DNA from 2 places in the Nocardioides marinus genome. Region 1 is predicted to be linked to the other one. Evidence: predicted binding sites of a transcription regulator. Region 1 holds the regulator's gene; the other holds the start of a gene.
What was found. The regulator LexA, encoded in region 1, represses DNA repair genes until DNA is damaged. The targets are predictions, from matches to a motif close to TCGAACANNTGTTCGA.
Positions count from the first base shown of each region.

Region 1 (10,836 bases):
TGCCCAGGGCCTGGCGCGACTCGAAGGGCAGGTAGTCCAGCGCGAGGCGACGGAACACGTAGTCCATCAGCGACTGGGCCATCCGCACGTCGGCGTCGTCGGTGAGACCGGCCGGCTCGAAGCGCAGGTTGGTGAACTTCGAGACGTAGGTCTCCAGCGGCACGCCGTACTGCAGGCCGATGCTGACCGCGATCGAGAACGCGTCCATCACGCCGGCCAGGGTCGAGCCCTGCTTGCCGAGCTTGAGGAAGATCTCGCCCAGCTCGCCGTCGTCATGGGCACCGGAGGTCATGTAGCCCTCGGCGCCACCCACGGTGAAGGAGGTGGTGCGCGAGACGCGCGACTTCGGCAGGCGCTTGCGGGTCGGGGCGTAGACGACCTTCTCCACGACCTTCTCCACGACCTCGGCGGCAGCCGCGGCGTCCGCAGCGTCGGCCGCGTCCTTCTTGGCCTTGCCGCCACCGTCGGAGAGCGGCTGGCCGACCTTGCAGTTGTCGCGGTAGATCGCCGTGGCCTTCAGGCCGAGCTTCCAGGACTGGAAGTAGACGTCCTCGATCTCCTCGATCGTCGCGCTCTCGGGGAGGTTGACAGTCTTGGAGATGGCGCCGGACAGGAACGGCTGGCAGGCCGCCATCATCCGCACGTGGCCCATCGGCTTGAGCGAGCGGGCACCCATGGCGGTGTCGAAGATCTCGTAGTGCTCGGTCTTCAGGCCCGGGGCGTCGATGACGTGGCCGTGCTCGGCGATGTAGTCGACGATCGCCTCGATCTGCTCGGGCTGGTAGCCGATCTTCTTCAGCGCCCGCGGGATCGTCTGGTTGACGATCTGCATCGAGCCGCCGCCGACGAGCTTCTTGAACTTCACCAGGGAGAAGTCGGGCTCGATGCCGGTGGTGTCGCAGTCCATCATGAAGCCGATGGTGCCGGTCGGTGCGAGCACCGAGGCCTGCGCGTTGCGGAAGCCGTTCTTCTCGCCCAGGGCGACGACCTCGGCCCACGCGGCGCTGGCCAGCTTGTGGGTCGCGGAGTCGTTGACGTGCAGGGTGCGCACCGAGTCGTTGGCGGCCTGGTGCTTGCGCATGACCCGCTTGTGGGCCTCGGCGTTGCGGGCGTAGCCGTTGTAGGGGCCCACCACGCCGGCCAGCTCGGCCGAGCGCTTGTAGGAGACACCGGTCATCAGCGAGGTGATGGTGGCGGCCATCGCACGGCCACCGTCGGAGTCGTAGCCCAGCCCCATCGCCATCAGCAGCGCGCCGAGGTTGGCGTAGCCGATGCCGAGCTGGCGGTAGTCGACGGTGGTCTGGCCGATCGACTCGGTCGGGAAGTCGGCGAAGCAGATGGAGATGTCCATCGCGGTGATGATGAACTCCACCGCCTTCGCGAACAGCTCGGCGTCGAAGGTGTCGTCGTCCTTGAGGAACTTCAGCAGGTTCAGGGAGGCGAGGTTGCAGGAGGAGTTGTCCAGCGACATGTACTCCGAGCACGGGTTGGACGCGGTGATGCGCCCGGTCTCGGGGTTGGTGTGCCAGTCGTTGATCGTGTCGTCGTACTGCAGGCCCGGGTCGGCGCACTCCCACGCGGCGGTGGCGATCTTGCGCCACAGGTCGCGGGCGTCGACGGTCTCGATGACCTCGCCGGTCTTGCGGGCGCGCAGACCGAAGTCGGTGCCCTCCTCGACCGCGCGCATGAACTCGTCGCTGACGCGCACGGAGTTGTTGGCGTTCTGGTACTGCACCGACGTGATGTCGTTGCCGCCGAGTTCCATGTCGAAGCCGGCGTCACGCAGGACGCGGATCTTGTCCTCCTCGCGCGCCTTGGTCTGCACGAACTCCTCGATGTCGGGGTGGTCGACGTCGAGGACGACCATCTTGGCCGCACGGCGGGTGGCGCCACCGGACTTGATGGTGCCCGCGGAGGCGTCGGCGCCGCGCATGAAGGAGACCGGGCCCGAGGCGGTGCCACCGGAGGAGAGGAGCTCCTTGGAGGAGCGGATGCGGGAGAGGTTCAGACCGGCACCGGAGCCGCCCTTGAAGATGAAGCCCTCCTCCTTGTACCAGTTCAGGATCGAGTCCATCGAGTCGTCGACGGAGAGGATGAAGCAGGCCGAGACCTGCTGCGGGCTCGGGGTGCCCACGTTGAACCAGACCGGGGAGTTGAAGGAGAAGTACTGGTTGACCAGCAGCCAGGTCAGCTCGTGCTCGAAGACCTCGGCGTCGGTCTCGGTGGCGAAGTAGCCGTGGTCGATGCCGGCCTTGGTGTAGGTCTTCACCACGCGGTCGATGAGCTGCTTGAGGCTCCACTCCCGCGCCTCGCTGCCCACCGCTCCGCGGAAGTACTTGGTCGTGACGATGGTCGAGGCGTTGACCGACCAGGTCGAGGGGAACTCCACGCCCTTCTGCTCGAAGACGGTCTCGCCGGTCTTCCAGTTGGTCTGGACGACGTCGCGGCGCTCCCAGGTCAGCTCGTCGTAGGGGTGGGTGCCCTCGGTGCTGAAGACGCGCTCGATGGCGAGGCCCGCTCCGGCCTTCGCCTGCGATCCTGCGCCGCTCACCGTCTCGGTCATGGTGATGCTCCTCTGTTCCCGGTGTGAGGGGTGGGGTGGGTGGTCGTCAGTGGCCAGTCTCGGGGTGGCCACCGACAGTGCTGCCTGTGCGTGCTGATGCGGTGGGGAGAGGGGTTGGTGCGCCCGGCAGGCAGCTTCCCCACTACCTGCCGGGCGGTCTGTGTCAGCCCGTGGGCTGAGGGGTGAGGTCGTCGCTCTCGAGGTCTCGACGCTCGCTCGTCGCTGGCGCTCCTCGCTGCTCGACCGCCTCGGCACGCAGCATCGCGATCTCGGCCTCGAAGTCCGCCGCGGAGCTGAAGGCCCGGTAGACGGAGGCGAAGCGGAGGTAGGCGACCTCGTCGAGGCGGCGCAGCGGGCCCAGGATGGCCAGCCCGACCTCGTGGGCGGGGATCTCGGCGGCGCCGGCGGTGCGCAGCGCGTCCTCGACCTCCTGGCCCAGGCAGGCGAGCTGGTCCTCGCTGACCGGTCGGCCCTTGCAGGCCTTGCGGACGCCGGAGACGGCCTTCTCGCGGACGAACGGCTCGGTGGCGCCCGAGCGCTTGACCACGGTCAGCTGCATCAGCTCGACGGTGGTGAAGCGTCGCTCGCACGTGGAGCAGGTACGCCGGCGGCGGATCGATCCCCCGTCCTCGGCGACCCGCGAGTCCAGCACCCGGGTGTCGGTGGCTCGGCAGTACGGGCAGTGCACAGCGAGGCTCCTTCATGGGTGAGGATGGTCGGACGGGTCGCGGGCGCGGCTACGACACCCCTGGCTGTGGGGTGTGCAGACGATGTGGAGATCGGGGCTCTCCCTGTGGAGAACCACGAGGGAGCTGTGAGTCATCCACCCTTGCTCTGTGAACTAGATGTGGATAACTACATCCGTGTAAGTACTAGATGTAGTGGGAACCGTACGCCTGGATCACTAGGCACGCAAGTGGACCGACCAGATTGACGTCATCTGGATCACACTCCCGACAAAGCCGCAGGTCAGCGGCGTGCCGGAGGCCCGCTGGGCTGCCGCCACGGGCGTGTCGGACCCTGAGCAACAGGTACTCATTCCCTCCCCGAGGGGCACGCACCACACTCCCCCCATGCGCTCCCTCCGCCCTCCGCACGGACCCCGACCTCCGCACCGACTCCTCGCCGTTCCGCTCCTGGTGGCCCTCGCGGTCACGACCAACGGCTGCGGCGCCGACGCGCTCGCCGAGCGCGCCACCGAGAAGGCCGCGGAGAAGGCCCTGGAGGACGCCGCGGCCGAGGGTGTGGAGATCGACCTCGACGCCGGGGACGGCGGGATCTCGGTCGAGACCGACGACGGGTCCTTCACCTCCGGCCTCGGCTCCCTGCCCGCCGGGTTCCCCGAGGACGTGCCAGTGGTCGCGGGCGAGATCCTCAACGGCGCGAGCAGCCAGCAGGACGGCACGACGGCCTACCTCGTGACGGTCATGGTCCAGGCCCCGGCCCAGGAGGCGATGGCCGAGGCGATCTCCGCGCTCGAGGACGCCGGCTACAGCCGTACCGAGAACTCGATGTCGATGGGCGGGCTGCTGATCGAGATGCTCACCGGCCCCTGGGAGGTCACGGTGGGCGCCACCGACGACGGCGAGGGCGGCACGATGCTGCAGTACACCGTCATCGAGCCGCAGTGACCCTGCCCGCGCCTCGGGTGATGAGGAACCCGAACGCCGTGGCCAGGACGTACATCAGGATCGAGTAGACCGCCGCGGGGATCGCCACCTCGGTGCTGTCGAGCACCGAGAGGGCGATGGTCAGCGCCACGGTGGTGTTGTGGATGCCGACCTCCATCGAGCTGGCCACGGCCTGCGGCTGGTCGAGGCGGACGAGCCGCGCGCCGGCGTACCCGAGGCCGAGGCTGAGCACGCACAGCAACCCGGTCACGATGCCCACCTGCTGCAGGTAGCCCCCGAGGTTCTCCCGCTCGCCGAGCAGCGCGCCCACCGCGACGGCGACCAGGACGACGATCGAGAAGACCCGCACCGGCTTGTCCGCGCGGGCGGCGAACGCGCTGGACCAGCGGCGCACCAGCATGCCGATCGCCACCGGGACCAGGACGATCGCGATGACCTGCACGACCTTGGCCCACTGCAGCCCGAGGTCGCCGTCGGTGTCGAAGTAGCCGATCGCCAGGTTCGTGACCAGCGGGATCGTCACGGCCGCGAGCACCGAGTTGATGGCGGTGAGGGTGATGTTCAGCGCGACGTCGCCGTGGAAGAGGTGGCTGAACAGGTTGGCGGTCGTGCCGCCGGGCGAGGCGGCCAGGAGCATGACGCCCACCGCCAGGAGGGGGTCGAGGTCGAAGGCGACCACCAGGCCGAAGGCGATGACGGGCAGCACGAGCACCTGCAGGCCGAGTGCGACGACCACGGCACGCGGCGTACGGGCCACCCGTCGGAAGTCGGCGACCTGCAGGGACAGCCCCAGGCCGAACATGATGATCGCCAGCGCGACCGGGAGGCCCACGCTGATCAGCACCGAGTCGTTCATCGCACCCTCCGCACCTGTGACTGGCGCCACAGTGAAGCACGTGCTCGGGCGCGCAGGGGCGACCTCCGCCCGCGACGCGCGGCCGGGCGCGCCGGGTCAGCCGGCGTCGTGCGGTGCCAGGTCGATGGAGAACCACACGGTCGTGCCGCCGGGGTCGTGCTCGGAGCCCCAGCGGTCGGTCATCGCCTCGACCAGCATCAGCCCGCGCCCGAAGACCACCAGCGGGTCCTCCCCGCCCACGGGCGCCACGACCTGTCCCCCGGCGCCGAAGTCGCGCACGACGACCGTGAGCACGCCCTCCTCCACCGAGACCCTCAAATCGGCCACGGTGCGGGCGTGGTGGACCGCGTTGGTCACGATCTCCGACAGGCACAGCTGCGCGGTGTCGACCACGTCGTCGGCCACGCCCCAGGTGCGCAGCTCGGCAGCCAGGAACGCCCGCGCCTCCCGCGGCGCGGTGGGCTCGGGCAGCAGCCGCAGCGTGGCCGTGCGCCCCGTGGTCTCCACGGCCGGGCTCGCGTCGAGCACCTCCTCCAGGGAGTCGTCGACCGGCCCCGCGCGGCGGGCACTGACCTCGTGCAGCGCCGCGACCGTACGCCGGGCCAGCCCCTCCAGCAGCTCGCGCTGCTCGGGCCCGAAGGTCTGCGGCCGGTCGTAGAGCAGGAACAGCCCACCCAGGCGCATGCTCGTGCCCAGCATCGGGACGACGGCGGCGGCGACGTGGCCGGCCTCGCCCTCCCTCTGGGCCAGCCACGGCCAGCGCTCCTCCAGGGTGCTGAGCGCCGCCAGGATCGGGCGACCGGTGCGGACCACGTCGTTGAGCGGCACGTCGTCGTAGGCGTCGATGTGGCACCAGTCCAGGTCGCTCGCCTGGTCGCCGCCGCGGGTGGCGGAGGTGAAGCGCAGCCGACGCCCCCCTCCCTCGGTCAGCGCCACGGCGACGCGTGCGACGTCCGGCAACGTCAGCAGGTCCGCGACCACGGCCCGTACGACGTCGTCGACCAGGACCGCCCGCTCGACCTCGGCCTCGAGGTGGGTCATGGGCACCGCGGGCGGCTCCGCAGGCGGGCCCGCAGGTGGGCCCGCAGGTGACGGCGCGTCGGCGGCCGCGGTCCGCTGGGCACCGCGGCCCGCGACGTCCGGCTCGTCCCCTCGTCCCTGGGCCACCCAGCCAGGCTAACCCCGCGGCCCATCCCCCATCAGGGTCCTCCTGCCCCTTCCTCGGGCCCTTCGGCCCGTGGTGGGCCACCGGGCGCGACCGCACCGCTCGGCGGTTCGCCCCGTGACGCGTGGGGCGATCGGGGACAATGGCGCGGTGGCTGGGAGCGGAGGGAAGCACGGATCGCACAGCGGCCCGCGCCCCCCGGCACCCCACCGGACCCGTCGCCTGCTGGCCCTCACCGCCGGGGTCACCGGCCTGGTCGTCGCCTGGGGCTACCTGGTCTGGGCGGCCATCGACTTCGGCACGACCGCACGCGAGGGCAGGACCGCCGCCTGGTGGTTCCTCGCCCTGGCCTCCCTCGGCGCGGTGGCCTGCCTCTTCGCCGGCCTGTTGGTCGGGCTGCGGCTGCTGCGCGAGCTCGGCGTCGTCGCCCCGGACCCAGCACCCGGCACCGAGCCCCCCGCTCCGCGACCCAAGGGCGGCAAGCGCGCCGCGCGCTGAGCCTGGCCCCGCCCAGGACGGCCGGTGCGCGAAGGTCTGACTGATATCGGTCGAACCTGCGGGTTCGCGGTCGAAGGTTCGACCGCGCACCGCAAGGTCTGACTGACATCAGTCAGACCTTGCGGCCCGCCCAGCACCACCGAGGGGCGGTCCCGCCGTGGGCCCGCCCCTCGTCTTCCCCGTGGTTTCGCCGGCCGGGGTCGAATCGACCGGCGAAGTCTGTGCGCCCCTTCCGGGGCGGTGCTCCCGTCGCGTCGCGCTCAGCTGTCGGCGGGGACCCGCAGCCGCTGACCGGCGACGAGCATGCCGCTCTCGAGGTGGTTGAGCTGCTGGATGGTCGACATCATGTCGCGGACGTCGCCGCCCTCGGCCCGGGCCGAGGCGATGTCCCACAGGGTCACCCCGGTGCCGACCACGATCGTGTCGGTGGGCACCGGCTGCCCCTTCTCCGAGGTCGCGACCGAGCCGCCAGCGAAGGCCACCGCGATCGCCACGGCCACCAGCAGGCCGACCACGAAGACCACCAGGCGACCGCGCCGGGTCAGGCGCAGACGGCCGTCGGTGCCAGCAGCCGAACGCGGTGCCGAGCGCGGAACCGGACGGGCGGAGGTGCGGGCCGGGAGGTGGACTGCGGGAAGGACCATGGTGCTCATCGGGATCTCCTGGGGAAGGCGGAGTGGGTCTGCGAACCGATGTCTACCGACGACCACCGACAGTCCCGGTCAGGGAGGACCGGGCGGGCCTGGGGCCGACGGCTCGACCACCAGTTCGATCGAACACGTGTACGAGAGTAGATCAGGTGTTCGAACGAGATCAAGGGTTTCTGCGAACAAATGTTCGACTGCCCCTGCGTGGGCCGCGAGCCCACCCACCCCGTCAGCCGCGGCGGAGCGCCCGACGACCCTGGGCGGCGAAGAGCGCGGTCCCCTTGGCGGCGACGCCGGGAGCCAGGGAGATGGTGCGCATCAGGGCCCCGCGCCACACCGGCACCGTCCGGATCACGCGGCCGGTCCCGACCAGCCCGACGGCCGCCTCGGCGATCTCCTCCACCGACAGGATCCGACCACCCGAGTGAACCAGGGCCGCTCCCAGGCCTTCGGGGTCCTGCTCGTCCAGCATGGCCGTCCGGACCCCGTCGGGGCAGATCGCGTGCACCCGCACCCGACGCGCCGTCTCGGCGGCCACGGACATGGTGGCCGACACGGTCGCGGCCTTGGTCGCGGCGTACACGCTGTAGCCGGGGACCGGCCCCAGCCCCGAGAGGGAGGCGGTGTTGACGATGTCGCCGGAGCCGTCGCCGAAGGCCTCCAGCGCAGCGCGCATGCCCCACAGGACACCCAGGAGGTTCACCTCCACCAGCCGGCGCACCTGCTCCTCGGAGAGCTCCGAGAGTCGCCCGTCGTCGCCGACCCCGGCGTTGTTGAACCAGGCGACCAGACGACCGTGCCCGGCCGCCACCTCGGCGACCGTGCGGTGCGCCTCCGGGTCGCGCACGTCATGGGCCAGTCCGGCGACGGCGCCGATCTCCCGCGCGGTCGCCTGCACGGCCTCCCCGTCAACATCGGTGACGACCACGGCGTACCCCTGGGCCACCAGCAGCTCGGCGATCCCGCGGCCGATGCCGCGAGCAGCACCGGTGACCACGGCACTGCGCTGGATGGGGGCGGCGGGGACCGGGCGGGGCGTCATGGCCCGAGTGTGCTCGACACGCCGATTCGAACACATGTTTGATCGCGGACCGGATGAGTCATAGCGTGTGAGCACCACGACGCAGGCCGTGCCACACCCGTGCCGCCGCGTCCGCGGGCGCACCCTGCGGGCCGGTGGTCGAACCAGGAGGACCCCCATGGCGACCAGCCACGACGACGCCGCCCCCGGCGTGAGCGCGCTCCCCGACGGCCCGCCCGACGCCAGCGGGCTCACCCCGCGCCAGACCAAGGTGCTGGAGACCATCCGCGACGCGGTCGCCCAACGCGGCTACCCGCCCAGCATGCGCGAGATCGGCCAGGCCGTCGGCCTGACCAGCACCTCCTCGGTGGCCCACCAGCTGAAGGTGCTGGAGGAGAAGGGCTTCATCAAGCGCGACGGCAGCCGGCCCCGCGCCCTCGAGGTCTTCCTGCCCGAGTCGATGGCCGCACGGCGCGCGATCTCCTCGGCCGACGAGAGCTCCTTCGACGAGACCGGGGTCGGCGACACCCTGCCCGCCGCCTCCTACGTGCCGATGCTCGGCCGGATCGCCGCGGGCGCGCCGATCCTCGCCGAGGAGCAGGTCGAGGACGTCTTCCCGCTGCCCAAGCAGCTCGTCGGCGACGGCCAGCTCTTCCTGCTCGAGGTGCGTGGTGAGTCGATGATCGACGCCGCCATCTGCGACGGCGACTACGTCGTGATCCGCCAGGCCAACACCGCCGAGAACGGTCAGATGGTCGCCGCGATGATCGACGGCGAGGCCACCGTGAAGACCTTCTCCCGCAAGAGCGGGCAGGTGTGGCTGCTGCCGCACAACGACGCCTTCGAGCCGATCGACGGCACCCACGCCACCATCCTCGGCATCGTCACCGCCGTGCTGCGCAAGGTCTGAGGGGTACGCCGGCGGCGGGTGGTCTCGACGCCCGCTCGTCGCTGGCGCTCCTCACTGCTCGACCACCGGTAGGCGCGGGGTCTCGACGCCCGCTCGTCCACCGGGTCGCGGGCGGTCGCCTGGTGAGCACCGGGTGAACGGACGGTGCTCACTCCGGCGAAACCGTCACGAAACAGGGGGCGGCGTCGTTGGATGAGTCGTGACCTCGACGAAGCCGCCGACGACGCCCCCCACCTCGTCCTCCTCCCCCTCCGCGTTGCCCCGCCGCACCGTCCTCGCGACCGGCGCCGCGGGAGCCGCCGCGGCCGGGGTGCTCGGCAGCGGCGTACGCCCTGCGCAGGCCGACCCGACGGGGCAGCCCGGTGCGGCCGACGGGGCCGAGCGCGGGAAGGCGACGCACGAGGTCTTCCAGCACGGGGTCGCCTCGGGTGACCCGTTGCCGCGCCGGGTCGTCATCTGGACCCGCGTCACCCCCACCCCTGCGGCCACGGCCGGCTCGGGCAAGGGCGGGCCGGTCACCGTCACCTGGCAGGTGGCCAAGGACAAGCGGTTCCGCAAGGTCGTCAGCAAGGGCCGGTTCCGCACCAGCGCCGGGCGCGACCACACGGTCAAGCTCGACGCCAGGGGCCTCAAGCCGGACACCGAGTACTTCTACCGCTTCCGCGCCCTCGGCCAGAAGAGCCCCGTCGGCCGCCTGCGCACGGCGCCGCGCAAGCGCGCCGCCCTGGACAACCTGCGCTTCGGGGTCGTGTCCTGCGCCAACCTCGAGGCCGGCTTCTTCAGCTCCTACCGCGGCCTCGCGGCGCGCGAGGACCTCCACGCCGTCCTCCACCTCGGCGACTACCTCTACGAGTACCCCACCGGCGAGTACGGCATGGGCCAGGACAACGTCGTCGTCCGCCCGCACGACCCGCCGCACGAGATGGTCAGCCTCGAGGACTACCGCCGCCGGCACGCCAACTACAAGGCCGACCCCGACCTGCAGGCCCTGCACGCGCGCTACTCGTGGATCCTCACCTGGGACGACCACGAGGTCACCAACGACCAGTGGAAGAACGGCGCGGAGAACCACGACGAGTCCGAGGGTGACTACAAGGTCCGCCGTGCCCGCGCCCACCGCGCGTACGACGAGTGGATGCCGGTGCGGATGGACGGGACCGCTGCCCTGGGCGACGGCACCCGCCTCTACCGTCGGCTGCGCTTCGGCAACCTCGCCGAGGTCTCGATGCTCGACCTGCGCACCTATCGCGACGAGCAGGTCTCCACGCTCGCGCCGACACCCGTGCCGGCGCTCGAGGCCGAGGTGAGCGACCCGTCCCGCTCCATCACCGGCAAGAAGCAGATGGCCTGGCTCAAGGAGTCACTCACCCGCGGCGACCACGCGCCGCAGTGGAAGGTCATCGGTAACCCGGTGATGATCGCGCCGGTCACCTTCGGCGACCTGCCCAACGACCTGATCGACCCCATCAACGACGTGACCGGCATCCTCCCCGGCGACGGCGCGCCCTACAACGTCGACCAGTGGGACGGCTACACCGCCGACCG
Region 1 covers NZ_JACBZI010000001.1:503,388-514,223, reverse strand. The annotation lists gene BKA05_RS02580 (vitamin B12-dependent ribonucleotide reductase) at 1-2,563, opposite strand, end outside; gene nrdR (transcriptional regulator NrdR) at 2,727-3,251, opposite strand; gene BKA05_RS02570 (hypothetical protein) at 3,637-4,194, shown strand; gene BKA05_RS02565 (bile acid:sodium symporter family protein) at 4,178-5,080, opposite strand; gene BKA05_RS02560 (ATP-binding protein) at 5,147-6,091, opposite strand; gene BKA05_RS02555 (hypothetical protein) at 6,366-6,713, shown strand; gene BKA05_RS02550 (LysM peptidoglycan-binding domain-containing protein) at 6,974-7,366, opposite strand; gene BKA05_RS02545 (SDR family oxidoreductase) at 7,590-8,402, opposite strand; gene lexA (transcriptional repressor LexA) at 8,560-9,291, shown strand; gene BKA05_RS02535 (alkaline phosphatase D family protein) at 9,491-10,836, shown strand, end outside.

Region 2 (10,836 bases), 3.2 Mb from region 1:
GGGATCCTCTCCGAGGGTGGCTCCAGCGGCCTGCTGGCCGGGCTCTTCACCTCCGGGATCGCGCTGCCGCACATGGTCGCCGCCGCCGGGCGCGGCGAGGGCCACGAGGGCGGAGCGAGTCTCGTGGACCGCTTCGTCCGCCCGACCCTGGCCGGCGAGATGATCGGCTCGTTGGCGATCACCGAGCCCGGCGGCGGGTCCGACGTCGCGGGCATCCGCACCACCGCCGTACGCGACGGTGACCACTACGTCGTGAACGGCGCCAAGACCTTCATCACCTCCGGCACCCGCGCCGACTTCGTGACCACCGCGGTCCGCACCGGCGGGCCGGGGCACGCGGGCGTGAGCCTGCTGGTCGTCGAGAGGGGCACGCCCGGGTTCACCGTCGACCGGGCGCTGACCAAGATGGGCTGGCACTGCTCCGACACCGCCCAGTTGTCGTACGTCGACGTGCGGGTGCCGGTCGAGAACCTCGTCGGGGTGGAGAACGCCGGTTTCTACCAGATCGCCGAGCAGTTCGTCGTCGAGCGGATCGCGCTGGCCGTGCACGGCTACGGCATCGCCGCGCGGGCGCTCGACCTGACCGCGGCGTACTGCCAGGAGCGGGACACCTTCGGCAAGCCGCTCGTGGCCAACCAGGTGGTGCGGCACGCGCTGGTCGAGATGCGCCGCCAGGTCGAGGTGGCGCGCACGTACACCCGCGAGGTCTCCCGGCGCCACGTGGCAGGCGAGAACGTGATCGCCGAGGCCTGCCTGGCCAAGGAGACCGCCTGCAACACCGCGACGTTCGTGTGCGACAAGGCCGTGCAGCTGCACGGCGGCACCGGCTACATGCACGGCACCGAGGTGGAGCGGCACTACCGCGACGCCCGGCTGCTGCCCATCGGCGGCGGCGCCACCGAGGTCCTCACCGACCTCGCGGCCAAGCTGCTCGGCTACACCCCCGCCCGCTAGCCGTCCCCGGTGGTCGAGCAGGGAGGAGCGCCGGCGACGAGCGGGCGTCGAGACCACCACCACGAGCACCACCACCAGATCCCCAGCCCCCAGAAGGAGAACCGATGAGCATCGGACAGCCCACCGGATCGGTCACCGTGACCATCGCCGCCCCGCCCGAGCAGGTGTGGGACCTGGTCACCGACGTGACCCGGATCGGGGAGTTCTCCCCGGAGACCTTCGAGGGCAAGTGGACCCGCGGGTCGGCCGGCCCCGAGGTCGGCGCCCACTTCGCCGGGCACGTGAAGCGCAACGGCGTGGGGCCGACGTACTGGTCGCCGTGCAAGGTCACCGTCTGTGACCCGCCGGGAGGCGACGGTCCGGCGGTCTTCGAGTTCTCCGTCGGCACCGACTCGGTGCAGCTCAACAACTGGGGCTACCGGATCGAGCCCGACGGCTCCGGCGGCTCGAAGGTCACCGAGTACTTCCGGCTCGAGGCCGCGCTGCCGATGCGGATCTACTGGCTGGTGCTCGGCTGGGCGCGCGGCAGGACCAACGAGAAGGGCATGCGCACCACGCTGGAGAAGATGAAGGCGGTGCTGGAGAAGTGAGCGACACCGCCACCGAGGCGGCGGTCGAGGAGGCCGCTCCGCCCACCCACCGCGAGGCGATGCTGGAGAAGATCGCCGCGCTGCACGCCGAGCAGGCCAAGGCGATCGCCGGCGGCGGCGAGAAGTCCGTGGCCCGCCACCACGCCCGCGGCAAGCTGCTGCCCCGCGAGCGCATCGAGCTGCTCATCGACGAGGGCTCGGCCTTCCTCGAGCTGTCGCCGCTCGCCGCGTGGGGCTCGGACTTCCCCGTGGGCGCCAGCGTCGTCACCGGCATCGGCGTCGTCGAGGGCGTCGAGGTGATGATCAGCGCCAACGACCCGTCGGTGAAGGGCGGCGCCTCCAACCCCTGGACGGTGAAGAAGATCTTCCGGGCCGCCCAGATCGCCCAGGAGAACGGGCTCCCCACGGTCTCGCTGGTGGAGTCCGGCGGCGCGGACCTGCCGACGCAGAAGGAGATCTTCATCCCCGGCGGCAAGCTGTTCCGCGACCTGACCCGCGCCAGCGCCCGCAAGGAGCCGACGGTCGCGCTGGTCTTCGGCAACTCCACCGCCGGCGGTGCCTACGTGCCCGGCATGAGCGACTACACCGTGATGGTGAAGGAGCAGGCCAAGGTCTTCCTCGGCGGCCCGCCGCTGGTCAAGATGGCCACCGGTGAGGAGTCCGACGACGAGAGCCTCGGCGGCGCCGAGATGCACGCCCGGGTCTCCGGCCTGGCCGACTACCTCGCCGAGGACGAGCGCGACGCCATCCGGATCGGCCGGCGGATCATCGCCCGCCTCAACCGGGAGAAGTCGGACCGAGACCACGCGCCGTACGCCGAGCCCGACGCCGACCCGGAGGGCCTGCTCGACCTGATCCCCTCCGACCTCAAGGAGCCCTTCGACCCCCGCGAGGTCATCGCGCGGGTCGTGGACGGCATGAGCGCCCGCAACGGCGTCGCGTTCGACGAGTTCAAGCCGCTCTACGGCACCTCGCTGGTCACCGGCTGGGCGCGCATCCACGGCCAGCCCGTCGGCATCCTGGCCAACGCCCAGGGCGTGCTGTTCAGCGAGGAGGCCCAGAAGGCCACGCAGTTCGTGCAGCTGGCCAACCAGTCCGACACCCCGCTGCTGTTCCTGCACAACACGACCGGCTACATGGTCGGCAAGGAGTACGAGCAGGGCGGCATCATCAAGCACGGCGCGATGATGATCAACGCGATCTCCAACTCCACCGTGCCGCACCTGACGGTGATCATGGGCGCCTCCTACGGCGCCGGCAACTACGGCATGAACGGCCGCGCCTACGACCCGCGGTTCCTGTTCACCTGGCCCTCGGCCAAGTCCGCGGTCATGGGGCCGGCGCAGCTCGCCGGCGTGCTCGAGATCGTCGCGAAGCAGTCCGCGGAGTCCAAGGGCGAGGTGTTCGACGCCGAGGGCTTCGCCGGCATCAAGGCGATGGTGGAGGCCCAGGTCGAGGAGCAGTCGCTGCCGCACTTCCTCTCGGGGATGTTGTACGACGACGGCGTCATCGACCCGCGCGACACCCGCTCGATCCTCGGCATCTGCCTGTCCGTCATCGACAACTTGCCGATCGTCGGCACCGACCGATTCGGAGTCTTCAGGCCATGATCAACAGACTGCTGGTCGCCAACCGCGCCGAGATCGCCAGCCGCGTCTTCCGCACCTGCCGCCGGCTGGGCATCGAGACCGTCGCGATCCACTCCGACGCCGACGCGGGCCTGCCCTACGTGGCCGAGGCCGACACCGCCGTACGCCTGCCCGGCAACACGCCGGGCGAGACCTACCTGCGCGCCGACCTGGTCATCGAGGCCGCGAAGAAGGCGGGAGCCGACGCGATCCACCCCGGCTACGGCTTCCTCTCCGAGAACGCCGACTTCGCGCAGGCCGTCGTCGACGCCGGCCTGACGTGGGTCGGCCCCGACCCGTCGTCGATCACGTCGATGGGCTCGAAGATCGGCGCCAAGGCGCTGATGAAGGCCGCCGGCGTACCCATCCTGGAGGCGCCGGAGTCACCGACCGAGGCCGACCTGCCGCTGCTGGTGAAGGCGTCGGCGGGCGGCGGCGGTCGCGGTATGCGCATCGTCCGCGCGCTGGCCGACCTCGAGGGCGAGATCGGGAAGGCGCGCGAGGAGGCGGCGTCGGCGTTCGGCGACGGCACCGTCTTCGTCGAGCCGTACGTCGAGCGCGGCCGGCACGTCGAGGTCCAGGTCGTCGGCGACGGTGCTGGCGACGTGCTGGTGCTGGGGGAGCGCGACTGCTCGATCCAGCGCCGCCACCAGAAGGTCGTCGAGGAGGCGCCCGCCCCGGCGCTGCCGCAGGCCACCCGCGAGGCGCTGCACGAGGCCGCCCACGCAGCTGCTGCGGCGATCGACTACCGCGGCGCCGGCACGGTGGAGTTCCTCTACGACGAGGACGCCGACCGGTTCTTCTTCCTGGAGATGAACACCCGGCTCCAGGTCGAGCACCCGGTCACCGAGCTGGTGCACGGCGTGGACCTGGTCGAGATGCAGCTGGCCGTCGCCGAGGGCCGTGGTCTCCCGGCGGTCGAGCAGGGAGGAGCGCCAGCGACGACCGGGCGTCGAGACCCCGGCGCTCCCGACGGTCACGCGATCGAGGTCCGTCTCTACGCCGAGGACCCGGCGGCGGACTACCAGCCGCAGTCGGGCGTCCTGACGACGTTCGAGGTCCCCGACGAGCCGGGGGTCCGCGTCGACCGCGGGTTCGTCTCCGGCAGCGAGGTGTCGACGTTCTACGACGCGATGCTGGCCAAGGTGATGGTGCACGCGCCGACACGCGAGCAGGCCTGCCGCCAGCTGGCGGGGGTGCTGCGGCGTACCCGCATCCACGGCCTGGTCACCAACCGCGACCAGCTCGTCGCGATCCTCACCGACCCCGACTTCGTCGCGGGCCGCGTGAGCACGGCCTTCCTGTCGGGGTGGTCGAGCAGTGAGCGCCAGCGAACGGGCGTCGAGACCACCGACGCTCCACTCGCGGCCGCCATCGCGGTGGCCGAGACCCAGCGGCTCGCGCGCACGGTGCAGCACCGCATCCCGGTGGCGTTCCGCAACGTGCCGAGCCAGCCGCAGCGCACGGAGTTCGAGGCCGTGACGGGCTCGACCGACGACGTGCTCGCGGTGGAGTGGTGGGGCGGCCGGGACGGCTACACCGCCGAGGGCGTGCGCGTCCTGCGGGTCTCGACAGGCTCGAGCGACGGTGTGGAGGTCGTGCTCGAGCGGGACGGCCTGGCGACGACGTACGCCTGCCGCGTGACCGGCCTGCCGGGGCGCGAGACCGTCGACGTCGACGCGCCGTCCGGCTACCGCCGGCTGGTGCGGGTGCCCCGCTTCCTCGACCCGTCCGAGCAGGTCGCGAGCGGCTCGCTGCTCGCGCCGATGCCGGGCAGCGTGGTGAAGGTGCTCGTGGAGCAGGGCCAGCAGGTCGCCGCCGGCGACCCGGTGCTGGTGCTGGAGGCGATGAAGATGCAGCACACGGTGAGCGCGCCGACCGACGGCGTCGTCAGCCGACTTGAGGTAGCGCCCGGCACGCAGGTCGCGGCGGGCGAGGTCATGGCAGTGGTGGAGGAGCAGGGATGAGCACGTTCAGCGAGACCGAGGAGCGCCAGGAGCTGCGCAAGCAGGTCGCCAAGCTGGCCTCGAAGTACGGCCGCGACTACTTCGCGGGCAAGGCGCGGTCGGGGGAGAAGACCACCGAGCTGTGGCTCGAGCTCGGGCGCGCGGGCTACCTCGGCATCAACGTGCCCGAGGAGTACGGCGGTGGCGGCGGCGGGATCGGTGACATCGCCGCGGTCTGCGAGGAGCTCGCGGCGCAGGGCTGCCCGATGCTGCTGATGGTCGTCTCGCCGGCGATCTGCGGCACGGTGATCGCGAAGTACGGCTCCGAGGAGCAGAAGCAGAAGTGGCTGCCGGGCATCTGCGACGGCACCGGGACGATGGCGTTCGCCATCACCGAGCCCGACGCCGGCACCAACACCCACAACATCACCACCACCGCCCGCCGCGACGGTGACGGGTGGGTGCTCAAGGGCCGCAAGATCTGGATCTCCGGCGTCGACGAGGCCAGCAACGTGCTGGTGGTGGCGCGTGCCGAGGACGCGAAGACGGGCAAGGTGAAGCCGGTCCTGTTCGTGGTCCCGACCGACGCACCGGGCTTCGAGTTCAACGCGATCCCCATGGAGATCGTGAGCCCGGAGAAGCAGTTCCAGGTCTTCATCGACGACGTGCGGCTCCCCGCGGACGCGCTGGTCGGTGACGAGAACGGCGGCTTGGCGCAGCTCTTCGCCGGGCTCAACCCCGAGCGGATCATGGCGTCGTCGTTCAACACCGGCATCGCTCGCTTCGCCCTCGACCGGGCCGTCGCCTACGCCAAGGAGCGCGAGGTCTTCCAGGGCCCGATCGGTGGCCACCAGGCCATCGCGCACCCGCTGGCGCAGAGCCACATCGAGATCGAGATGGCCCGGCTGATGACGCAGAAGGCCGCCGCGCTCTACGACGAGGGCGACGAGTTCGCCGCCGGCGAGGCCGCCAACATGGCCAAGTACGCCTCGGCCGAGGCCGCCTGCGACGCCGCCGACCGCGCGGTGCAGACCCACGGCGGCTTCGGGGCCTCGCAGGAGTACGGCGTCGCCGGCCTGCTCGTCGCCACCCGCGTCGGCCGGATCGCCCCCGTGAGCCGCGAGATGATCCTCAACTTCGTCTCGATGCACTCCCTGGGACTGCCGAAGTCGTACTGATCCACCGCATCCGTCGGGGTCGTGCCCCTCAGCGGGCGCCAGAGCGCCCGCTGAGGGGCACGACTGTGGAAGGCGGCGCGGCAGATGAGCGCGCGCCGACGCGCACGCCAGGCGGCAGAAGACTGCCGTCCCCGCCGCCAGCGACCGACCTTTCGCACGCTCTCATCGGGGCGAATTCAGCCGGTCGTCGCAACAGGTGGATCTGACGGTCCGGACAGTAGTGCTTCGAGTTCTTCCGCGGGAGTGCGCCACTTCAGTGTCTTGCGGGGGCGTGCGTTGAGCTGGGCTGCCACTTGGTCGAGCATCCCAGGCCCGTAGAAGGAGAGGTCTGTGCCCTTGGGCAGGTACTGACGCAGCAGACCGTTGGTGTTCTCGTTGCTCCCGCGCTGCCAAGGGGAGTGGGGGTCGCAGAAGTAGATGGAGAGTCCGGTCGCTTCGGCGATCTGGATGTGGTTGGCCATCTCTGAGCCCTGGTCCCAGGTCAGAGATCGACGCAACTGCTCGGGCAGCGTGGCCATCTTGGCCACCATCGCTTCTTGGACGATCTCGGCCGTGTGACCACCGGGTAGGTGCAGCAGCATCACGAACCTGGTGGTGCGCTCGACCAGCGTCCCGACCGCGGATCCGGACTCGGTCGAGCCAAGGATCAGATCGCCCTCCCAATGGCCCGGCACTGCCCGGTCCTCGACGTCTGCGGGTCGTTCGCTGATCATCACCATCCCGGCGAACCGCTGGCGACGTTGATCGGGTTGGCGATGGGGCTTACGCAGCGTGCGCCCGGTGCGCAGGTGGCGTGTCAGTTCCCGCTTCAGCCCGCCTCGGGACTGCACGTACAACGACTGGTAGATCGTCTCGTGCGACACCCGCATCTCCGCATCGTCAGGGAAGTCCTGCCTGAGCCGTCGCGCGATCTGCTCAGGGCTGTGGTCCTTGCGAAGTCGATCTTGCACCTCGTGCTGGAGTCGCTGGTTCGTGGCCAGCTTCGCGACTTTCGGGCGACAAGCCCGCTGATCAGCCTTGCTCTGTGCGTTGACCGCACCGTAGTTGCCCTTTGCCCCCCGAGCGGTGGCATTGCGGGTCAACTCCCGGGTGATCGTCGAGCGGTGTCGACCCAGCCGCCTGGCGATCTCTGCAGGTCGGACCTTCGCGGCGTGCAACGCCTCGATGCGACAGCGCTCCTCGTAGGTCAACGACCTCGTCGGCTGGGCCAGTCTTGGTTTCACTCCGCCAGATTCCTCGAGCCAGCGCCACACCACGCGAGTTGACACGCCCATCGCTTCGCCGGCGGCATACGGGGAGGGAAATTCCGCCACGAGGTCCCAAAACGCCCGCTCGACGCTGCGCCGCACCCGCGGTCTGCCTCCAACACCCATGCACCCTCCTGGGGCCTAGATGTTGCGACGACCGCGTGAACCCAAGCGGCGTGTCGCGTGCGAAAGGTCGTGTGGAATGACCGCGCTGATCTCGTCAGATGAGTGCGCGGCCAGCGAGGATCGTCGTGCGCATGGGTCCTGACGCGCGCAGGTCACGGTTGGGTCACGACTCCCTGCGGGGGTGTGGATCGGCCGGTTGCCGGGGTCGGAATGTCGGTGGTCTGGTGTGTGCTGAGGTATGGCGGTTCTCGGGCAGCAGCACCCTCTCGACGAGGTGGTCGAGACGATCGACGCTGCGCTCGATGAGGGTCACCCTGCGTCGTTGATCGGGCTGGATCAGGCCGCGACCGCGAACCTGCTGCGCGGGCTGGCGCTGGTCGCCTCGCGGCTCGATGCGTTGACCGCGACGGTGCTGGCGCACGCGACGCAGGTGCGGGTGGAGGAGACCAACGGCGCGACCACGACCGCGACCTGGTGGGCCGATGCCACCAACAGGACGCGGGCGACGGCACACCGGGACGTGAAGCTCGCCGTCGCGCTGAGCAGGTTCACCGCGCTGGCCGAGGCGTTGACGGAGGGGCGGGTGAACACCGAGCAGGCCCATGCCATTGCCCGCGCCCTGGGTGACTTGGAGACCGACGGCCCAGAGGATTTGGACCCGGTCGTGGTCGAGCAGGCGGAGAAGCACCTGGTGGACTGCGCCGACGGGTTCGACGCCAAGCACCTGCGCGTACTGGGCCGCCACGTGCTGACCGTGGTCGCACCCGAGGTCGGTGAGGCGCACGAGGCGAAGCTGCTGGAGGACGAGGAGCGTCGCGCGGCAGAGCAGACGCGGCTGACGTTCGCCTCCGACGGGCATGGGATGGTGCACGGACGGTTCTCCATCCCCACGTTGCACGGTGCGATGCTGGCGAAGGCGATCCAGGCGCTGACGTGGGCGAGGCAGGACCCCGCCGAGGTCCGCCAGACCCGGCCCACGCCCGTGGCTGCCGGCGCGGCGTTCACCGAGCTGCTGGAGCGGATCGACGCCAAGGACCTACCGACCGTGGGTGGGGTCGGGGCCACGGTCGTGGTCACGATGACCATCGACTCGCTGATGGACGGCCTCGCGGCCGCGGCCCTGGACACCGGTGAGGTCATCTCCGCCAGCACGGCACGCCGGTTGGCGTGTGAGGCGGGGGTGATCCCGATGGTGCTCGGTGGCACGTCGGAGGTCCTCGACGTCGGGCGGCGGCGCAGGTTCCACAACAGGGCCCAGCGGCTTGCGATCGCGCAGCGCGACAAGACCTGCGTCGTCGGTGGCTGTGACGCCCCGCCGAGCAGGTGCCACGTCCATCACGTCGTGCCGTGGGCACAAGGTGGCTCGACCAGCGTGAAGGACGTGCGGCTCTACTGCTCGGCGCACCATGCGATGGTCCACGACCCCAAGCGGGCGGGTCGGCTACGGACGTAGATCGGCGTGGGTGGAGGTTGCTTGTCGTCTCACCGGGTCTCGACGACGCTCGTTGCTGGCGCTCCTCGCTGCTCGACCACCAGGGCTGCGGCGTGTGGTCTCGACGCCCGCTCGTCGCTGGCGCTCCTCGCTGCTCGACCACCGGGCTGCGCCGCCCTCGGCGCTGCTCGTGCACCCGTGGGGCGATCGGCGCTGGTGCCGGGTCGGACCTCGCAGCAGGATGGGCACATGAGCGAGGACGTGCCCACCGACGGGTCACGGGTGCGCGTGGCGGTGGAGCGGGACGCCGAGGTGCTGGCCGGCCTGCTGCGGGACTTCAACGCCGAGTTCGACACCCCGACCGACCCGGTGGCGCAGGTCGCGGCGCGGTTCGCGCGACTCATCGGGGGTCCGGCCGGGCTCGCGCTGGTGGCCGAGGAGGACGGGCCGGGCGGGCCGACGGCGTACGGCTTCGCGCTGGTCACCCTCCGCCCCAGCGTGTACGCCGACGGGTCGGTCGCGGTCCTTGACGAGCTCTACGTCCGACCCGACCGCCGCGGTGGCGGGACCGGCACGGCGCTGGTCGCCGCGATGCGCGCCGAGCTGTCCGCGCGCGACTGCGAGGAGATCCAGATCAACGTCGACTCGGTCGACACCGGGGCGCGACGGTTCTACGAGCGGCTCGGCTTCGTCAACGTCGAGCGCGCCGAGGACGGGCCGATGCTCTGCTACATCGGCCCGGCGACACCGTGAGCGCGGCGCGATGAAGGTCGACCCCAAGAAGGAGCTCGACTCCTACCGCGTCACCCGCGGCGCCTGGCGCGACCTGGTGGTGCCGCCGATGCGCTACCTGATGATCGACGGGCACGGCGACCCCAACACCGCGGCGTACGCGGACGCCCTAGCGGTGCTCTACCCCGTCGCCTACGCCACCAAGTTCGCCAGCAAGCAGCAGCTGGGGCGCGACTACGTGGTGCCGCCGCTGGAGGCGCTGTGGTGGGCCGAGGACATGAGCGCCTTCACGACCCGGCGGGACAAGTCGGCCTGGCACTGGACCGCGATGATCCTGGTCCCGGACTGGGTCCCCGCCGACCTGGTCGACGCCGCACGCGAGAGGGCGGCCGCGAAGGTGCCCGCAGAGCTGTTGGAGCGGCTGCGGCTCGAGACCCTCGACGAGGGTCGGTGCCTGCAGCGCCTGCACGTCGGCTCCTACGACGACGAGGGTCCGCTGCTGGCCGAGCTGCACGACGTCGAGGTCCCCGCCCGCGGTCTCTCGCTGACCGGCCGGCACCATGAGATCTACCTCAGCGACGCGCGCCGGGTGGAGCCGTCGAGGCTGCGCACGATCCTCCGCCAGCCGGTGTGCTGAGCGCTGAGCGGGGTCCCTAGCGATAGCGTCGACCCCCGTGGGACGGATCTCGAAGGGACTCGACGCCTTCCAGCGTCGCCACCCCACGCTGTCGGTGCCCATCGCGGTCTTCTACAAGTACGTCGACGACCAGGGGCCCTACCTCGCCGCGATCATCACCTACTACGGCTTCATCGCGATCTTCCCGCTGCTGCTGCTGGCGACCTCGATCCTCGGGTTCCTGCTCCAGGGCGACGCCGCGTTGCAGGACGCGGTGCTGACCTCCGCGCTCGGGCAGTTCCCCATCATCGGTGACGAGCTCGGCCGCCCCGAGGGCCTCACCGGGTCGCGCACCGCGGTCATCGTCGGTGCCGCAACCGCGCTCTA
Region 2 covers NZ_JACBZI010000001.1:3,665,234-3,676,069, reverse strand. The annotation lists gene BKA05_RS17280 (acyl-CoA dehydrogenase family protein) at 1-954, shown strand, start outside; gene BKA05_RS17275 (SRPBCC family protein) at 1,059-1,544, shown strand; gene BKA05_RS17270 (acyl-CoA carboxylase subunit beta) at 1,604-3,154, shown strand; gene BKA05_RS17265 (acetyl/propionyl/methylcrotonyl-CoA carboxylase subunit alpha) at 3,151-5,139, shown strand; gene BKA05_RS17260 (acyl-CoA dehydrogenase family protein) at 5,136-6,296, shown strand; gene BKA05_RS17255 (IS30 family transposase) at 6,473-7,669, opposite strand; gene BKA05_RS17250 (HNH endonuclease signature motif containing protein) at 7,992-9,122, shown strand; gene BKA05_RS17245 (GNAT family N-acetyltransferase) at 9,351-9,854, shown strand; gene BKA05_RS17240 (GyrI-like domain-containing protein) at 9,865-10,470, shown strand; gene BKA05_RS17235 (YhjD/YihY/BrkB family envelope integrity protein) at 10,508-10,836, shown strand, end outside.
Region 2: the regulator LexA is predicted to act here: its motif matches at 7,936-7,951, upstream of BKA05_RS17250 (HNH endonuclease signature motif containing protein).